Regions from separate parts of the Limosilactobacillus urinaemulieris genome, predicted to be linked through region 1. Evidence: riboswitches for the same ligand, from Rfam matches in the RefSeq annotation. Region 1 holds a riboswitch; each other region holds the start of a gene.
The links. A riboswitch is a leader RNA that binds a small molecule or an ion and turns the genes downstream of it on or off. The one in region 1 is predicted to bind thiamine pyrophosphate.

Region 1 (4,184 bases):
TTGGTGGGAGTAAACAATCAATGGCGACTGACTATACTATTAGTATCGGTAAGCCAGCTGAAATGGTGGAGCAGGCAAAGAAGACGGTTCAACGTGGGTTTACTGCATTAAAGATTAAACTTGGCGATCATTCCATTGATGAGGATGTGGAGAGTGTTAAGCAGATTGCTCAAGCTGTTGGCTCAGATGTAGCATTACGCCTTGATGTTAATCAAGGGTGGAGTTATAAGCAAGCCTTGCGAGCTTTCAACATACTAGCTGACGCAAATCTAAACCTTGATTTTATTGAGCAACCACTACCGGCAAATCAGTTACGTGAGTTAGCGCTGCTCCGTCAGCAATCAACCATTCCGCTAATGCTAGATGAGAGTGTATTTACACCAGCGGATGCCTTACGGGTAATCAAAGCTGGAGCAGCAGATTATGTTAACATTAAGTTAATGAAGTGTGGCGGAATCTACGAAGCAACTAAGATTAATCAGTTATGTGAAAGTGCAGGAATCCCGTGCATAGTTGGCAGTATGATTGAGGCTCCTGAAAGCATTGCCGCTGCAGCAGCTTTTGCTAATGCTCATACTAATGTTCACTTTATTGATCTTGATTCGGTTTATATGATAAAGAATGATCTCGATCTGGGTGACTTGAAACGGGTTGGAATTCATTTATGGCACGCGTAATTTTAAATTTCCTGGTATTATTTTATGATGCTGGGATTTTTCATTTTCCACATTACGACTAAATTCGTTATAATTAATATATTACTTTTTTTTCGAGGGTGGATATGAGTAAAGTATATGCAGTTAGGAAAGGACGGCACCCAGGAATTTACCTTACCTGGTCAGAATGTCAGCAAGAAATTAATGGTTATCCGGGTGCGGTGTATAAGAGCTTTTCCAGTAAGTCGTTAGCTAGAGAATGGCTTGCTGGCGATGATAAAAGTCAAACAAAAGATCATGATGGTAAGCTAAATGATCCAAATATCATTTACCTGTATACAGATGGTGGTTCACGCAATCACGGTAATAAGCCGGGGCAGCACGTTAAGCAAACAGATAAAGCGGCTTGGGCATTGTTGATCAGTAAAGACGGTCAGCAATTTACCAAGACTGGTGGTGAATTTGGCGCGACGAATAACCGGATGGAATTAATGGCACTCCGGAATGCTCTCCAGATTTTAGTAAAGAACCGGAAGCAAGAGGAACCAATTATTGCAGTTCTTGACTCACACTATGTCTTGGATCCGATCATGAAAAATTGGCTAAACGGTTGGCAACGCCGGGGATGGAAAACAAGCGCTGGTTCGCCGGTTGCTAATCGTGAGTTGTGGCAAGAGGTTATTCAATTACTACCACAGTTTAAACAGTTACATTTTCAATGGACCAAGGGACACGCAAATAACCAAGGAAATATTGTTGTTGATCACTTATTAAACCAAACAATGGATCAAATGGGGGAAGAATAATGAAAATTGGAATTGATAAGATGGCATTTGCAACTACTGATGAGTATATTGATTTACGCGAACTAGCTCGTAAACGGGGGGATGAACCTGATAAGTACACAATTGGAATTGGTCAGGATCGACAGGCAGTTGTTCCGCCAACCCAAGATATTGTTACTTTAGGAGCAACGGCTGCCAAGAAGCTTTTATCCAAAGATGATAAAAGACATCTTTCCACCGTGATCGTAGCTACTGAATCAGGGATTGATAATTCCAAGGCAAGTGCCATTTATATCAAACATCTTTTGGGACTGGATGATTTTACCCGTGCAGTTGAACTAAAGGAAGCCTGTTATTCAGCAACAGCAGGGATTCAGTTTGCTAAAGGGTTAGTCGCAATGAGTCCCCAGTCGACAGTCCTAGTAATTGCAGCTGATATTGCTCGTTATGGGTTAAAAACACCTGGTGAGGTTACCCAAGGGGCTGGGGCAGTTGCAATGTTGATTTCTGCTGCTCCTCATATCTTGGCTCTTGAGGATACTACGGTTTCATATACAAAGGATGTTATGGACTTTTGGCGGCCACTTTACGCAACTGAAGCACATGTGGATGGCAAATACTCGACTAATGTTTACGTTGACTTTTTCCTTCAGTGCTGGCAACGCTATCAGCAAATGACTGGACGACAACTGGATGATTTTGCTGCCTTAACTTTCCACTTGCCATTTACCAAGATGGGGAAGAAGGCACTGGAGGCACTCCTTAAGGACAATCAATCACCGGTTGCTGACAAAATGCGTGAGCAGCTGACCGCAAGTCAAAAGTACTGTCGTGAGGTAGGAAACCTCTATACGGGTTCACTTTACCTTGGAGTAATGTCATTGTTGCAAAATGGTCAGGTTAATCCTGGGGACCGGATTGGTCTTTTTAGTTACGGTTCTGGAGCAGAAGGTGAATTCTACAGTGGAATTCTTCAGCCTCACTTTGAAAAATACCTGAGTGACGTTAAGGATGATCTAGCAAATCGTCATCAGGTTTCAATTGCTGAATATGAGAAGCAGTTCAACTCACAGCTGGGGATGAACCCGGACGATGTTGAATTAGATTGGCAATCAGATCCAGCACCGTTTATATTAAAGGGTCAAAAAGAACACAAACGGATTTATCAGGAAAAGAAATAAAATGTTACAATATAATTAACACAAACGGGGAGCTTGTATAACAGGCTGAGAGGAAGATGTGATCTTCGACCCATGGGACCTGATTTGGATAATGCCAACGGAGGGAATTCAGTTAAGAATTTTAAAATCGATCAGGTAGGTGCCTAGTCGATTTTTCTTTATCAAGATCAAGTTTCGCTAATCAATAAAAGGATGGTGGAACTGATGCAACATAAGACATCACTAGTAGAAAATGGAATGATTTGGTGCGGCGCGGGAATATCAATTGCGGAGATCCTGACAGGAACTTACTTAGCACCATTAGGGATGACCAAGGGAATAGTGGCCATTATCTTAGGTCATTTGATTGGCTGTGGGTTGCTGTTCCTTGCTGGAATAATCGGTGGCCAGTTGCGGATTAGTGCGATGGAATCGGTAAAAATCAGTTTTGGCCAATTTGGTGGAATCTTTTTTGCTAGTCTAAATGTTTTACAATTGATCGGCTGGACGGGAATCATGATTTATGATGGTTCGCTAGCGGCTAATGGTCTTTGGAAATTGGGCCGGTCACTATGGTGCGGATTGATTGGATTCCTAATCATAGTGTGGTTAATTATCGGGATTCGTCGCTTAAAATGGCTGAACACCGTTGCCTTAACTGCTTTATTACTTTTGACGGTTTGGTTATGCTATTTAATCTTTGCTGAACCACATGTAAATAATCATTTAGGGGCATTATCATTTGGACAAGGATTAGAATTAGCCGTTTCGATGCCCCTATCCTGGCTTCCCTTAATTTCCGATTATACTTCGGTTGCCCAAAACCCGATCCAAGCGAGTGGAGTTAGTGCAATCACTTATGGTGTCATTAGCTGTTGGATGGCAATTGTCGGCCTTGGCGCAACCTTATTAACCGGGCAGACAGATATTGCTAAAATAATGGTTAGTGCTGGCGTTGGGATTAGTGGCCTGATTATTGTCCTCCTGTCAACAGTCACTACAACGTTTATGGATGCCTATTCTGCAGGAGTCTCTGCACAAACATTAAAGGTTAAGTGGTCTTCACGTTTAACGGCGATTATTGTAACCGTTATTGGAAGTGCTGGTGCAATTATTTTGCCGATGGATAATTTTAGTAACTTTCTTTACATCATTAGCTCAGTCTTTACTCCAATGATTGCGATTCAGATTATGGATCGATTTGTTCTTCGCCTTAACAATAAGGATCGTTGGATTAGTTGGAATCATTTTGCCTTATGGCTAGTTGGTTTTATAGTATACCGCTGCTTGATGTTAGTAGATCTTCCCGTAGGAAATACGTTGCCTGATATTTTGATTGTGATGTTTTTAGTATGGCTTGCCGATCGGAAAAGGGAGTGGGGCAGTGTGGGGCAGAACTAGCTTGTCTAGTTCGTCTTCCACCCTCGTCGACGCGAAGCTAGCCTACTAGGGGTTGATCAAATGCTGATCTATCAGTATTTGAACTGCTAGCCAGCTACTGTGCAGTATTACCTTTAAAACAGTGAAGAGGTCGGGTTATTTTGGGTATACACTTTCTGGTATTGATAAAAAATCAATGCCAG
Region 2 (4,184 bases), on a different contig from region 1:
CGCTAGCTAATTTAGCAGTGTTATCAAACTGTGAATAGTAAAGAATTAAGACATTTCGTGCCATCTTTATCCTTCCTTTCAGGAGAATTAATTTGTGTTATTTAAATTTTAGCTTAAAATAGTGTTATCTATTCACTATTTGAATCGAGGAACTCCCATTATGGATACGAGAGTAATTAAATACTTCTTAACTGTAGCACAAACGAATAATATTACCCATGCCGCACAACAACTTCACGTTACTCAGCCAACGCTTTCCCGACAAATGATCGATCTTGAAAAAGAACTCGGCGTAACTTTATTTGATCGTAAGCAGCGCCGAATTGAACTTACTAGCGAAGGAATTCTTTTCCAACAGCGTGCGTCTACGATCCTTTCTTTACTTACCCAAACAAAACAGGAACTTCAAAACGCCAAGGAAGAATTGACTGGTGTTCTTAATATCGGTTGTGTTGTTTCAAAGGTTTCAAAATTCGTAATGAAAATTATTAGTAACTTTCAGAAAAAAATATCCAAAGGTAAGCTTTAACCTTTACGATGGTAACGGTGATCTGCTTCGTCAGCGCTTGGATTCCGGTTTAGAAGATTTTGCTGTGTTGATTGAACCAGTCGAGGCTGCTAAGTATAACTTTATTGTTTTACCAGTTCATGAGCAGTGGGGATTAATTACCAAAAGATCTGATCAACTAGCAAAAAACATTCGATTACCAAAAGTGATCTTTATAAACTACCACTAATTATTCCGACCCGGAATATTGTTCGTGATGAAATTAGTGATGTTTTAAAATTAGACCAAACAAAGTTAAATATCATGGCGACAAATAACTTACCAAGTAACGCCTATGAACTGCTAAAAGCCGGAAATTATTATATGCTGGGAATTCAAGGGATCGTTAATTCATTCCATGATCCCGAACTGACATTTATCCCCTTTTCGCCACATAAAGACACTGGTCACGTTCTTGCATGGCGCAAAAACACCGTCGTTACTCCCGTAATGGAAAAATTTCTTCAAGAATTTGCTGATCAAGCTGAAAATTCTTGAAAGATTGAAATTGATGGGATAAACGACTTACAATAAATTATCAACATTCTAAGGAGTGAAATCAATGCTATATAACGCAGCGCTAGTTCTTGAAGGTGGCGCTTTTAGAGGACAATATACCGCTGGCGTCTGTGACACGTTCCTCGCTAATCACATTGAATTTAGTAGTGTAATTGGCGTTTCTGCCGGCTCGTTGAATGGTGTCAACTTCGTAGCAAAGCAATATGGTCGAGCAGCAAATATTAATATTGATCACCGTCATGATCGCAACTATATTTCAATGACGCGTCTTTTCAAACGTCAAGTGATCAACATGAACTACCTATTTGAGGATCATGGCCTTTCATGGCATAACTTTGATGAACGAGCCTATATCAGGTCAGCTTCACACTTCACGGCTGTTGCTACTAGGCTTCAGGATGGAAAAAAAGCACTTTTTACAGACTTAACGGGTGAGAAACTGACTCAAGTATTAATTGCTTCTTGCTCAATGCCATTTATGATGGATCCCGCCCCGACTCCTGATGGTCTTTGTCTTGATGGCGGAATTGCCGATTCAATTCCCTTTGATGTCGCCCAGGAACAGGGTTACGATAAAATTGTTGTGATCCGTACTCGTGATGTTAGTTACCGAAAGAAACCTTCAAGTCGACCAGTTTGCCAATTGTACCGCCGTTATTTCAAAGACTATCCCCAGTTTGCTGAAGCTGGAATCCTTCGTCCAGAGGTCTATAATCAACAAGTCGCTCAGATCGAACATCTCAGAAGAACAGGCCAAGTCTTTAATATTGCTCCTCAGCACCCAGTCAAGGTTAGCCGGGTTGAAAGTAACGTTAAAAAGATCCGGAAGCTATACGAAACTGGGCGTCAAGAAGCTCGACAACTGTTGCCAAGTTTAATTGACTACCTTAATGCTTAAAAGCGGTTTCTATGTTATTATAATGGTATGTTAATGAACAGCATTAGGGGTGTCTGTTTGCCAGACTGAGATGTATTAAGATATACGGACCCTTGAACCTGTTAAGCTAGTACTTGCGAAGGAAAATGCTAACTCAATATATAAAATAATGGAGCTGTTAGTTAACGATTAACTAGTAGCTCCTTTTTTAGGACGTGAGATTTTGACTAAATTACAACTAAAACTATTAGAACAACTTCGTCAGCAAAATCCGGTAGTATTAACAATCGCCAATATGGTAACGCCAGATAAGGTTGCCGATGGGTTGAGTGCGATTGGTGCTTCCCCAATTATGTCTATCGCACCTCAAGAATCTTTAGAAATGGTAGAATTAGCCGATGCTATTACGATTAATTTGGGAACGATCGACGACAAGCAAAAGGATGAGGTTATTGCCGTTTTAAAAGCTAATCATAATCAGAAACCAATAGTTCTTGATCCGGTTGCAATTGGTGCTAGTCATTACCGGTTAGCTTTTGCGAAACAACTATTACATAATTATCGATTTACTGTTATTCGCGGTAACGCTGGCGAAATTGCTGCTTTAGCGAATATTAACTGGCATTCACGTGGAATTGACAGCGGAAATGGCCAAGCTGATCTTCACAAGATCGCTAACACGGTCGCTCAAGAATACCATTGTATTGTCGTTCTTACTGGTCAAACTGATATCATAACGGATGGCAATAATACTTTTATTAATCAACTTTCTACTAGTTATTTCGTGACTAACGTGGGTAGTGGCGATGTTCTTTCTAGTGTCATTGCTGCTTATCTCAGCATAAGTAAAGATTATTATGCAGCCGCTTGTACCGCAACCAAGGTCTTTTCTGCCGCTGGAGTTAAGGCTGCTAGAGAGTCAAGCGGTTTTGGTCAATGGCAAGTCAAATTCCGAGATGAACTAGCAACACTTAATTCAAGCGAAGTTCTCTCAGTATTATAAATAATAAAGGAGTTCCTAATAATGACAAATGACTTTCCCCAGGCTCTAACAATTGCCGGTACTGATTCTGGCGGTGGTGCCGGAATTTCTGCTGACTTTAAGACAATGCAAATGCGCGGTGTCTTTGCCACAATGGTTGTTGTTGCGGTCACGGCACAAAATACTCTCGGTGTTCAAGATGCCTTAGCAATGCCACCAAAATTAATTGACGAGCAATTTGCCTCCCTAGCTGCTGATTTTAAGATCCGGGCTTGCAAAACAGGAATGTTAGCTGATCCACTGCGGGTAAAAACGGTCGTAAAAAACTTGAAACAGTATGATTTTGGCCCATTAACGGTAGATCCCGTGATGATCGCTAAAGGAGGTGCTAAACTTTTAAGTGATGACGCAATTAGCGTAGTTCGAGACCAGTTACTACCGCTTGCTGATTTAGTTACCCCCAATCTTCCAGAAGCTGAAGAACTAACACAAATGCAGATCACAACAGAAGCTGAAATGGAAGCTGCCGGACACCATCTCCAATCAATGGGAGCCAAGAACGTTCTGGTTAAGGGTGGTCACTTTTCAAGTGATGATGAAGCTAACGACTTTGTATTATTAGCTGATGGTCACTCATTTTGGATGACTGCCAAGCGGAAACAAACTCAGAATACTCATGGTACTGGTGATACTATTTCTTCTTGTATCACAGCTGAACTCGCTAAGGGCAAATCAATGGAAGATGCCCTTAAAATTGGAAAGGCCTATGTTGAAGCAACGATTAAGCAAGGCATTAATGTTGGTCACGGTCATGGCCCGTTAAACCATTGGGCAAAAATAAGGAGCGATAATAATGAACTTTAATCCAAAAATGTTACAAATATACCTTGTCGGTGGAACCCAAGATACCCATCACGATTCCTACGAATTCCTCGCTAAGGTAGAAGAGGCAATGCAAGCTGGAATTACCGCCTTTCAATACCGAGAAAAAGACAGCTCAACCATGACTGCCGATGCACGATTAATTATGGCAAGACGATTGGTTGAGTTAGGTCAACACTATTCTGTTCCAATTATCATTGACGACGATATTCAAATGGCTCTTCGTGTTGGTGCTGATGGAGTTCACGTTGGTCAGGATGATGAACAGATTGAGCGGGTAATTAAAGAAGCAGCTGGTAAGTTAATTATTGGCTACTCATGCAATACCGCTACTGAAATTAAGGCCGCTAACCAACTAACAGCTATTGATTATATTG
Region 3 (4,184 bases), on a different contig from region 1:
CAATGTCAATGGCTGAATTACCGCCACCCAGAACCGCTACTCGTTTGTCAGTAAAGTCATCGCGATGAGTAACAAAGTAGTGAAGCTGGTGTCCCTCAATTTCATCCGCCCCATCAAGAGCTAACTTTCGGGGCTTAAATGCACCATTTCCTAATGCGATCACAATCGCGCGGGAATGCGAAATGCGACCTGCACTCTTAACCGTAAACGTTCCGTCTGCTTCCTTTACAACATCCTCAACGGTCTCATCCGTAAACTGGTCGACCGGAGCTACAGCAAGTTGCTTTTGGAGCTGACTTATTAATTCGTGCCCCGTAACTCCTGGAAGTCCTGCAACGTCCCAGATTTGTTTTTCCGGATAGAGGGCATTAACTTGGCCACCAAGTTGAGGTAGGCTTTCGATCAATTGGGCATTTAATTCATGGAGTCCACAATAAAAGGCCGCAAACATTCCTGCGGGGCCGCCACCAATAATTGTAATGTCATACATTTTTGCCATTCGTAATGGCTCCTCTCTGTTCTTTTTTCTTATTGTAATTGATTTTCACTGAAATTAAAATTGCGGGGCCGCTATCATTTAGCTATTATTAACATAAATAACTAACTGGAGGAAAATATCATGGCCACCAAAAAAATGATCTTAGATCTAGATACGGGGGTTGATGATGCGTTAGCTCTTGCATATGCAATTGCTGACCCAAACATTGACCTAATCGGGGTTGTCGCCTCTTATGGTAATAACTTGCTAGAGCAAACCGCTAAAAACTCATTACAGCTTCTTGAATTACTCGGCCAAGATGTCCCCGTTTTTAAGGGACTTAGCCATTCAAGCACTACTGACCATTTTACAGTCATGCAGGTTAGTAAGGAGATCCATGGAAGCAACGGGATTGGTGATATTTCACTTCCCAAACCATCCCACCGAGTTCAACCTAAAGATGGTGTCGACTTTATTATTGAAGCAACCCATCAATATAATAAAGACCTCATTATCGTTCCTACCGGTCCATTGACGAATCTTGCTGCTGCACTACATCGCGATCCACAGATCAGCCAATTAATCGGTAACGTTACTCTAATGGGCGGGGCGCTGACAGTTGAAGGAAACGTTAGCGATGTTGCTGAGGCAAATATCAATCAAGATGCTGAAGCAGCTAATGAGGTCTTTACTAGTCCATTACCAATTACAATGGTTGGTCTTGACGTTACTTTACGGACCCTTCTCACAAAAAAAGAAACTCAACAGTGGCGCAATTTGGGAACACCAGCTGGCACTGCCTATGCTGACCTTACTGACTTCTACATTGACGCCTATTACCGGTTAGGAATTGATAAGCACGGCTGCGCAATTCACGATCCACTGGCAGTTGGTGTGGCAATTGACCCATCATTTGTAACCACTCTTGCCCTGCCAATGAAGGTTATTACTAACAAGCACAACTATGCCCGAACAATCGGCGATAAAGCACGGCTGAATGCTCGCCACCCAAATGTCAAGGTGGCAATTAACGTTAACCAAGAACGATTTGTCCCTGTCTTTATGAACCACCTGATTAATCTTTTAGCTAATCACTAAATTAACTGTCGAAGAACCTGTTTTTGTTGTATGATGATAACAACAAAAGAAATTTATATGTCTGGGGTGCCACTTGGCTGAGATTAGACCCATTGAACCTGTCTAGATAATGCTAGCGAAGGAAGCGCGTTTTCAATCAACCATTTAAGGGACCATGACATTTTTGTCACGGTTCTTTTTCTTTCCCCAAGAAAGGAATTATTATGTTTCATCAATTTCACTTAAAGGATATTATTCTCTTAGCAATCATCGGAATCGTTTTTGGAGTGATCTACTTAGCAACCGGTCTGCTTTATAACGGCTTAACAATTGCCCTGACTCCCTTTGGCTATGGGCCAATGGCTAACGATATTACATTAGGCATTTGGTGTATGGCTGGCCCGTTAGCTGGTTTTATGCTCCGACTTCCCGGTGCCTCATTTCTCGGTGAATTTCTCAGTGCCGTTGTGGAGATGCTCCTTGGTGATCAATGGGGCGTAACCACTCTGCTCTCGGGACTGGTTCAAGGGGCCGGGACTGAGCTTGGTTTTACCTTAACGCTTTATAAAATATACAATTGGGTGACCTTGCTTCTCTCCGCAACCACTACCACGATCCTGACATTTGTTTGGGACTGGTTCCGGAATGGTTACAGCCATTTCCCATTTTCAATGTTAATTGTGATGTTAATTGTTCGCTGGTTATCAATGTTTTTCTTCACCGGTGTTCTCGTTAAGCTCATTATTAACCTGTTAAACAGAAGTCACGTCCTTCCGAGGTAAAATAAATGGAATCAATCGCTATTCAACACCTGACATTCTCATATGACGGTGATCAGCCAATTCTTAACGATGTCTCCCTTGAGTTACCACTTCATACTTCAATCATCTTTAGTGGACCCGTTGGTAGCGGAAAAACAACCCTGCTAAAAGTGATTGCTGGCTTACTTCCAAAATATGGTGGCAAGTGTTCAGGAAAAGTCGCCATTCCCCACGGACAACGAGTTGGAATGCTCTTTCAAGATCCGGCAATGCAATTCACAATGGATACGCCACAACATGAATTAGAATTTACCCTAGAAAATCTTCAAGTTCCCCACGAAGAGATCAATAAACAGGTAAAAAGTGCGTTAACTTTTGTCGGCTTAGAAAAGCTCGCCCAGCAGAAACTAACTACCCTTTCTGGCGGTCAACTACAGCGGGTTGCGTTGGCAATTACAATTGCAATGAAGGCAGAGATTATTTTACTAGACGAACCTTTTTCAAGTATTGATGAAGCTAACCGGCAGTTTCTCCTTCAAAAGCTAACCCAACTGCAAAATGAAAAGGGTACAACGATCATTATCAGCGATCATGATCTCCACAATTACCAAAAATTTAGTCAGCTTGTTGTCCAGTTTCACAATTCTGAAGCCTCACTGCTTTCACCTCATGATAGCTCGACACTGTTAAACAATGCTGATCACCAACATAGTACCAATCTCATCACCAAGATACCGCCACTAACTGCCAATGTCGTCATGAAATTAAAAGACTATGCCGTAAGTCGTAATCAAACTCCCCTTATTAACCCTACCAGCTTTAATATCATTCAGAATAAGGTTACCTTATTAACTGGGTCTAGCGGTGCGGGAAAGTCAACTTTCCTTAAGTCAATCGCTAAACTAACTCCTTATCAGGGAGAAATAACGTATAAGGGGCAAAATATCAAAAAAATATTCCCCGGGAAATATTATTCTAAAGTTGGTCTAATTTTCCAAGAAACTAATCAGCAGTTCTTAAACGTTACTGTCAGTGAAGAATTAATGTTAAGCATCAAGAACGGTCGTAATCCGTTTTTAACTCAAAAAACGACAAAAGAGCTTTTAGCAATGGTCGGTTTACCTGACATTAGTCAAAGAATTATTTATTCACTGAGTGGTGGTCAGCGAAAACTCATCCAAAACCTTGTCATGTTGGTAATGGGGCAGGAAATTTTGCTAATGGACGAGCCCTTTGCTGGTCTTGATCATCAATCATTACAAAAGTTACTGGCACTTATTGAACAAAGTAAGCAATCCTTTCCGCAAACCTTGCTAATTGTGAGTCACCAATTGGATTACTTAGCTGGCGTAGTTGATTATCACCTCAACCTTACTAATCAGCAGCTTTCATACCAAGGAGGATCACAAAATGAATCCCATTATTAAACTTCTCCTCCTTCTCCTCATTTCACTTGAGATTAGCTTTACAAATCAGCTTTATGTAAACCTAATCCTGATCGTCTGTCTTTTGATCGTTCTCCTCTGTCACCACCTAACATGGCGTCGCTTTATGTGGCTAATGCTGATCCCCTTAATTCCTGGAGTTGCTGTTCTGATCACTATTGGTGGATATGGTCCAGGGCATAGCTGGCTTACTGGATGGAGTATGGTAAGCCGCTTTTACGTTTATGTTTTTGCTGGCGGAGTAATGACTTTTACAACCTCAACTCTTGCCCTAGCGCGATCATTAGAACAGAACTGCCATCTTCCCAGTAAATTCGCTTATGGTACTTTAGCAGCATTAAACATTTTGCCACGAATTAAGCGAACCGTTATTTCAATTAGGGTTGCCGGAAAAATGCGTGGAATTAACCTTCACTGGTGGTC

Region 2: it holds a riboswitch for thiamine pyrophosphate, as region 1 does, so the genes downstream of both, thiM (hydroxyethylthiazole kinase) here and cytX (putative hydroxymethylpyrimidine transporter CytX) in region 1, are expected to answer to the same signal.
Region 3: it holds a riboswitch for thiamine pyrophosphate, as region 1 does, so the genes downstream of both, MR181_RS03120 (ECF transporter S component) here and cytX (putative hydroxymethylpyrimidine transporter CytX) in region 1, are expected to answer to the same signal.

Annotation. Positions count from the first base shown of each region.
Region 1 is NZ_CAKOBX010000009.1:93,123-97,306, forward strand. Features, by position in the region: gene MR181_RS07435 (dipeptide epimerase) at 1-677, shown strand, start outside; gene MR181_RS07440 (ribonuclease H family protein) at 782-1,462, shown strand; gene MR181_RS07445 (hydroxymethylglutaryl-CoA synthase) at 1,462-2,622, shown strand; TPP riboswitch at 2,638-2,745, shown strand; gene cytX (putative hydroxymethylpyrimidine transporter CytX) at 2,827-4,002, shown strand.
Region 2 is NZ_CAKOBX010000010.1:80,030-84,213, reverse strand. Features, by position in the region: gene MR181_RS07870 (flavodoxin family protein) at 1-64, opposite strand, end outside; gene MR181_RS08880 (LysR family transcriptional regulator) at 161-529, shown strand; gene MR181_RS08875 (hypothetical protein) at 594-737, shown strand; gene MR181_RS08870 (LysR family transcriptional regulator) at 704-1,045, shown strand; gene MR181_RS07850 (patatin-like phospholipase family protein) at 1,110-1,964, shown strand; TPP riboswitch at 2,000-2,105, shown strand; gene thiM (hydroxyethylthiazole kinase) at 2,167-2,946, shown strand; gene thiD (bifunctional hydroxymethylpyrimidine kinase/phosphomethylpyrimidine kinase) at 2,968-3,789, shown strand; gene thiE (thiamine phosphate synthase) at 3,779-4,184, shown strand, end outside.
Region 3 is NZ_CAKOBX010000003.1:108,877-113,060, forward strand. Features, by position in the region: gene MR181_RS03110 (NAD(P)/FAD-dependent oxidoreductase) at 1-499, opposite strand, end outside; gene MR181_RS03115 (nucleoside hydrolase) at 620-1,576, shown strand; TPP riboswitch at 1,629-1,718, shown strand; gene MR181_RS03120 (ECF transporter S component) at 1,780-2,337, shown strand; gene MR181_RS03125 (ABC transporter ATP-binding protein) at 2,343-3,743, shown strand; gene MR181_RS03130 (energy-coupling factor transporter transmembrane component T family protein) at 3,727-4,184, shown strand, end outside.